One region of the Cobetia sp. MC34 genome, then DNA from elsewhere that is predicted to be linked to it. Evidence: predicted binding sites of a transcription regulator. Region 1 holds the regulator's gene; the other holds the start of a gene.

What was found. Region 1 encodes PhoB, which activates phosphate uptake and scavenging genes when phosphate is short. Its sites were predicted from a motif close to TGTCATANNNNTGTCANA; they were not measured.
Region 2: IZU87_RS02625 (PhoX family protein) is a predicted target of PhoB. The motif match lies at 1,778-1,795, and genes of this name have one in related genera.

What each region holds. Positions count from the first base shown of each region.
Region 1 is NZ_JADPPY010000038.1:21,822-25,505, reverse strand. It holds gene cysZ (sulfate transporter CysZ) at 1-359, shown strand, start outside; gene phoR (phosphate regulon sensor histidine kinase PhoR) at 546-1,868, opposite strand; gene phoB (phosphate regulon transcriptional regulator PhoB) at 1,876-2,565, opposite strand; gene ubiA (4-hydroxybenzoate octaprenyltransferase) at 2,789-3,679, opposite strand.
Region 2 is NZ_JADPPY010000003.1:92,944-96,627, forward strand. It holds gene IZU87_RS02620 (3-deoxy-7-phosphoheptulonate synthase) at 470-1,630, shown strand; gene IZU87_RS02625 (PhoX family protein) at 1,886-3,684, shown strand, end outside.

The DNA of each region.
Region 1 (3,684 bases):
ACTCGCTGGGGCGTGAAATGGCCAAGCTGGGCTACTTCATCCCGCGCATGATCGCGCTGTTCATCATCGGCTTCATCCCGGGTCTGAACCTGCTCTCGCCGCTGTTGTGGGGGCTGTTCTCGGCCTGGAGCATGTCGATCCAGTATCTCGACTACCCGATGGACAACCATCAGGTCAGCTTCGGCGACATGAAGCAGCGCCTCAAGGCGCGCTGGTGGCCCTCACTAACCTTCGGCGCCGCGGTGTTCGTCATGACGCTGGTGCCGCTGGCCAATCTGCTGTTCATCCCGGGCGCCGTCGCCGGGGCGGTACTGATGTGGCAGAGCCACTACCGTCAGTTGCCGGCGCCGCGTCGTTGAGACAGCCTGTCGCAGAGATGGCTTGTCGCTGAACTGACTCGTCGCTAAGTTGGCACGTCGCTGAAATAGCCGCAGCGTCGTCTGATTGACCAAACGAAACGCCCCGCAGTCGCCTCCTTTCGAGGTGGCCGCGGGGCGTTCTGCGTTGGGCTGGCGTCCGGGGCAAATCATCACTGAATCAGCCCATTACTGGGCTAGCGCACTGCTGGCCTGGGGAGCGCTCGCCTGACAGGCGCGCTCGTCGGGGAAGTGACAGCGGAAGCGCGCACCCTCGCCGGGGTGGCTGTCGATCTCCAGATGGCCCTGATGACGAATCAGCACATGCTTGACGATGGCAAGCCCGAGGCCGGTGCCTCCCGTGGCGGTGCTGCGGCCCTTGTCGATGCGGTAGAAGCGCTCGGTCAGGCGCGGCAGGTGCACCGGGTCGATCCCGTCCCCGTCATCTTCCACCTCGACCAGCAGGCCCTGGTCATCCGCCTTCCAGCGCAGGGTGATATGGCAGTCTTCGGGGGTGTAGCGCACCGCATTGAAGACCAGATTCGAGATCGCGCTGCGCAGTTCCTGCTCCTCACCGCGCAGTGACAGGCTGGCATCGGCCTCGATGGAGAAGGTGTGGCGCCCCTGGGACAGGCCTTCGGCGTCGTCGCGGATATGGCCGAGCAGGGCGCTCATGTCGATGCAGCGACCATTGTCGGACAGCTCGTCGGTTTCCAGGCGTGACAGGGTCAGCAGGTCCTCGACCAGGTGCTGCATGCGGTCGGTCTGGCTCTGCATTTGGCCCAGTCCACGCTGCCAGCGCGGTGGCAGGTCATCGGCGTAATCGGAGTAGGTCTCGAGATAGCCGGCCAGTACCGTCAGCGGCGTGCGCAGCTCATGGGAGACATTGGCCACGAAGTCGCGGCGCATCTCTTCAAGACGATAGAGGCGGGTGACGTCACGCAGCATGACCAGACGCTCGTTGTCACCGAACAGGGTGATGGAGATCTGCAGCGTCAGGTTGTCAGACAGCGGCGACTGGAGCGTCAGCGGCTCGCGGTAGGCCAGCCGATTGAAGTAGTCGATGAAGACGGGGTCACGCAGATAGTTGGTGATGTGCTGACCGCGGTCGTGGCTGGCCTTGAGACCGACCAGCTGCTCGGCAGCGCTGTTCCACCATTCCATGTCACCGTGGTTGTCCAGCATCACCAGGCCGTCGCGCATGGCCTCGGAGGATTCCTGGATACGGTTGAGGATGCTGCGCAGTCGCTCCTGAGCCTGACGCTGGCCCTTCTGGTAGCGGTAGAGACGATCGAGCAGGTCTCCCCAGACGCCATCGCCGGGCGGCGGCTCTTCATGGGGATTGGTGATCAGCCAGGTGTAGAGGCTCTTCAAGTGCTTGAGATGGACGAACAGATACAGCGAAAGACCCAGCGCCAGGCCCCAGCCCAGATGGCCCAGCAGGCCACCGATCAGGCCGAAGCCACCGGCAAGGTAGCCGAGGCGCCATAGCTCGTTGGTCCAATAGCGCATGAATCCCTCAGGCCTGAGCGCTGAAGCGGTAACCGGTGCCGCGGACGGTCTGGATCAGATGCTGATGGCCTGTGCCCAGCGCCTTGCGCAGGCGACGGATGTGCACGTCCACGGTGCGCTCCTCGACATAGACGTTGCCGCCCCATACCTGATCGAGCAGCTGGCTGCGCGTGTAGGCACGCTCCTGATGCGTCATGAAGAACTGCAGCAGGCGATATTCGGTCGGGCCGACATCCAGCGAGTTGCCGTGGGCGGTGACGCGGTGGCTGGCCGGGTCGAGCATCAGGCCTTCGACTTCCACCGCCTCCTCGACTCCCTTGGGAGTGGTGCGACGCAGCACGGCCTTGAGACGGGCGACCAGCTCGCGCGGCGAGAATGGCTTGGTGATGTAGTCGTCGGCACCGGCTTCCAGGCCTTGAATCTTGTTGTCTTCCTCGCCCTTGGCGGTCAACAGGATGATCGGCAGCTCCGAGGTGGTCTCGTCACGCTTGAGACGCCGCGCGAGCTCCAGGCCACTGGTGCCCGGCATCATCCAGTCCAGCAACAGCAGATCGGGCTTTTCATCGACGACGATGGCGTGGGCGTCCTGGGCATTGTCTGCCTCCAGCACGCGGTAATCCGCCATTTCGAGGGCAACGGCGATCATCTCGCGAATCGAGGATTCATCGTCGACAATCAGTACGGTCTTGGAGCTCATCGCTAGATCCCATGCAGCAGTCGGCGCACGCGCCAGAATGACAAGTCGATGACGATTACAACCCGCTTATATGACAACGAGATGACAACTGCCAGCATGGCAGCTTGCACGCAAGCCTGCCAGCCACCTTGGAGGCGCGGCAGGCAGGCATGAACCGTGGGCTGGGGAGCAACAGAGGGCTGGGGTTGCTTTAAATTAAATAATACTAATGTTTATACAGGAGTCAGCTCATCGGCCAGGTCGCCAGGGCGATACCGGCGAAGATCAGCAGACCCGTCCAATGATTGTTGAGGAACGCCTGGAAGCAGGGCGCACGCTCACGCTCACGGATCAGACGTTGCTGCCAGACGAAGGTGACGGCGGCGGCGGCCAGCCCCAGCCAGTAGAAGATGCCCAGCGTCAGGTGCAGGCCGATGCCGATCAACACCGCCAGCATGCCCAGCTGCAACAGGCCGATCATCAGCTTGTCGGCACGCCCGAACAGCACGGCGGTGGACTTGATGCCCACCTTGAGGTCGTCGTTGCGATCGACCATCGCGTAGGCGGTGTCGTAGGCCACCGTCCACATCAGGTTGGCCGCGAACAGCCACCAGCCGTAGGTCGGTACCTCCTCCAGCGTCGCGGCGAAGGCCATCGGAATCGCCCAGCCGAAGGCGGCGCCCAGCACCACCTGGGGCAGATGATGGAAGCGCTTCATGAACGGATAGCTGGCCGCCAGCAGCACGGCGACGATCGACAGCAGCACCGTGGTCAGGTTGGTGAAGCACACCAGCACGAAGGCGGCCGCGACCAGCCCCCCGAACAGCGTCAGCGCTTCGCGCTCCGAAATGCGACCCGAGGTCAGCGGCCGGTCACGCGTGCGCTCGACATGCTTGTCCCAATGGCGGTCGGCGTAGTCGTTGATCACGCAGCCGGCGGCGCGCATCAGATAGACCCCGGCGATGAAGATCAGCAGGGTCGTGCGCTCGGGAATGCCATCTGCCGCCAGCCACAGTGCCCACAGAGTCGGCCACATCAGCAGCCAGGTGCCGATGGGGCGGTCCAGCCGTGTCACGGCGAGGTAGTCGGCCAGTCTGGAAGGACGCGAAGCGGCGGAAGTGGATGACGCGGTCATCGGGG
Region 2 (3,684 bases), on a different contig from region 1:
TTCACTGTCGCTGCCTGCCCTTCGGGCCAGGTCGTGACGGCGGCGTGTGCGGCCGGCTATTGGTATTGGTTTACACAGGGGCGCGCCTGAGGTTACGGCGCGCCTGTCTCGTACGGGCTGCCACCACCTTGAAGAACCCCCGGTCGCAGCCACGGCCGGGGGTTCTTGCGTTTCGGGCCTTGCGAAATCCATGACGAGAGGCATGTCACCCTAACGTGCCGACAATGATTGCAGCATGAATGACGAGAGGAATGACCATGCGCACCACTATCCTGACTACCCGCTTTTCTCTTGCCTCCGCTCGGGTCGTGCATGGTTATTGGCGCTGGCGATTTAGCGGCGTCCTGCCTCTTTCCGCTGTCACCGCGGGGCAGGGCGAGCAACACCGGGGTGACGATTCGCGAAGTCCCTGTCTGTCAGAATGAATATTGCGTGATGGAGCCGAGGCTTCATCACAGGAGAGAAGACCATGAACGCCAGCCTTGAACGCGTGTTGACCGCAAACCCGCACACTGCCGACGCCACTGTTGATCCCTTGACTGCCGAGAACGCCACCGTGACCCGCTCTGATGCCGCCCAGACACCGACCACACCCGGACGCATCAGTCGTGAAGCCCTGCCCAGCGCCAGCGAATTGCGCGAGCAGCTGCTGGTGGACGCCGACCTGGCCGGCCAGATTCGCCAGCATCGCGATGAGATCAACGCCATTCTCGCCGGCGACGATGATCGTCTGCTGGTGGTGGTCGGGCCGTGCTCCATCCATGATCTCAAGGCCGCGCGCGAGTACGCCCAGCGCCTGGCGGTGATCGAGCCGCAGGTGCGTGATCGTCTCAAGCTGGTGATGCGTGTCTATGTCGAGAAGCCGCGCACCACGGTGGGCTGGAAGGGGCTGGCCTATGATCCGCATCTGGATGGCAGCGATGACATGGCTACCGGCCTGCGTCAGGCACGCGAGCTGATGCGCGAGATCAACCAGCTGGGCCTGCCGGTGGCGACGGAGCTGCTGCAGCCGCTGACCGCCGCCTACCTGGAAGACCTGCTCGGCTGGGCGGCCATCGGCGCCCGCACCACCGAGTCGCAGATCCATCGCGAGATGGCCTCCGGCCTCGGCTGTGCAGTGGGCTTCAAGAACGGCACTGATGGAGGCGTCGAGGTCGCCGTGCAGGCCATCGGGGCGGCGGCGCATGGGCATCGCCACTTCGGCATGGATGACAGCGGGCGTCCGGCGCTGATCGAGACCGCGGGCAACCCGCATACCCATGTGGTGCTGCGCGGCGGCCATGGCCAGCCCAACCATGACGCCGCCTCGGTGGCCGCTTGCCGGCGTGAGCTGGAAGGCGCTGGCCTGACGCCGCGCCTGATGGTCGATTGCAGCCACGCGAATTCCCGCAAGGACCACCGCCGCCAGAGCGAAGTGATGCTGGATGTGCTCTCTCAGCGCCTGGCGGGGGATGATGCCTTGATCGGCGTGATGCTCGAGAGTCACCTCAATGAAGGCAAGCAGGCCTTGCCGGCAGCGGAGAAGCTCTCCCAGCTGCGTCATGGCGTGTCAGTCACCGATGCATGCCTTGGCTGGGAAACCACCGAGCACCTGCTGAGCCTGGCCGCCGAGCGCCTGCGCGAGGCCTGAGATCAGGCGCCAGACTCACGCCTCGATGGGAGGATGACGTCGCGCTTGCCTGATGTTTGCTGAATTTGTCGGCTTGTCCTGAAGTCCCCAGCGCCCAACGGTCGAAAGGCCGTTGGGCGCTGTCGTCTCTCGTCCTTGTTGCCCGTTCGTCACGGAATTGTCATCGGGCTCGCGTATCACTCTTGTTGCCTTCGGCATGCCCTCAAGGGGCATGCCTGAACAGAACAACCCGAAACCTGACTACGGGGAAGCGACATGAGCAAGGAAATCGAAGACCATCGCCTGCTTAATCCCAGCAGCAACGAGACGTTCTCATCCGTCATCGAACGACACATCTCGCGTCGTCGTGTCCTGCAGGGCGGCCTGGGCATGGCGGCTGCCAGCATGCTGGGTGGTTTCGGTCTTGCGGGGCTGAGCACCACGGCCAACGCCGCCAGCAACGCTGCGGGCGAGAAGACGGCTCTGGCACTGGCCTTCGAATCGATCAAGGGTTCACGCACGGATGCAGTCGTGGTTCCCAAGGGGTATACCGCACAGGTGCTGGCGCCGTGGGGCACGCCGCTCAATGCCAAGGCACCCAAGTGGAGCAAGGACCTGGCGATGACGCCGGAGATCCAGCTCAACACCGTCGGCATGCATCACGATGGCATGCACAACTTCGCCTTGAGTGACGACACGGCCTCCAGCAACTTCCTGCTGGTCATGAACAACGAATACATCGATCAGGATGCGCTGTGGGCACCCAAGGGCGGCGCGACCAATGCGGATTCCGGCAAGCGTCCGGCCGATGAAGTGCGCACCGAGATCAATGCCCATGGCGTGACCATCGTCGAGGTCAAGAAGGCCAGCAACGGCAAGTGGGAAGTGGTGGGCGATTCGCGCTACAACCGCCGCTACACCAGCGCCAGCGAAATGAAGCTGAGCGGCCCGGTGGCGGGCAGCGATTACGTCAAGACGGCCTTCTCGCCGGATGGCATGCGCACCCGTGGTACCAACAACAACTGCGCCAACGGCTACACCCCGTGGGGCACCTACCTGACCTGCGAAGAGAACTGGCCGGGTTACTTCGTCAAGCGCAGCGATCGTCAGCTCGATGACAACCGCATCGGCATCGAGACCGAGCGTGGCCGCTATGGCTGGGAAACCGCCGCCGGGGATGCCAGTGAAGTCGATGGCGAGTTCGCGCGTTTCGACAACACGCCGACGGCAGACAGCGCCGACAAGGATTATCGCAACGAACCGCGGACCTTCGGCTATATCGTCGAGATCGACCCCTACACCGGCGAGCAGGCCATCAAGCGCACCGCGCTGGGCCGCTTCCGTCACGAAGGTTGCTGGCCGGGCAAGCTGGTCGAGGGTGAGCCGGTGGTCTTCTACTCCGGTCACGATTCGCGCAACGAGTACATCTACAAGTTCGTGTCAGACGCCAAGTGGGACGCCGCTGATGCCCGTGGCGCCGGTGACTTCAAGGACCGCCTGGCGATCGGCGACAAGTACCTGGACAAGGGCACGCTGTATGTCGCCCAGTTCTCCGCCGATGGCACCGGCACGTGGCTCAAGCTGACCCCGGACGCCGTGACCAAGGATGGCCGCACCCTGGCCGAGGCACTGGGGCTGGCGGCCGATGACCTGGCTGGCATCATCATCCACACCACCGATGCGGCTGACCTGATGGGCGCGACCCCGATGGACCGTCCGGAGTGGGGCGCGGTGGACCCGGTGTCCGGTGAGGTCTACATGACGCTGACCAACAACTCCAAGCGCACCGAGGAAGGCACTGACGCCGCCTTCACCAACGATGGCACCGCCATCGAGGAGCCGGGTGTCGGTTACAAGACGGCGCCGACCAACGCGGCCAATCCGCGTGGCAACAACGAGGCGGGTCAGATCATCCGCTGGCGTGAAGCGGGCGATCACAAGGCCTTCGATTGGGAGATCTTCGTGTTCGGCGCAGCGGCCAGCGATGCCGACAACCTGTCCGGCCTGACCGAGATGAACGAGTTCGCCAGCCCCGATGGCCTCTACTTCGACGGCCGCGAAGGACAGGACAGCAT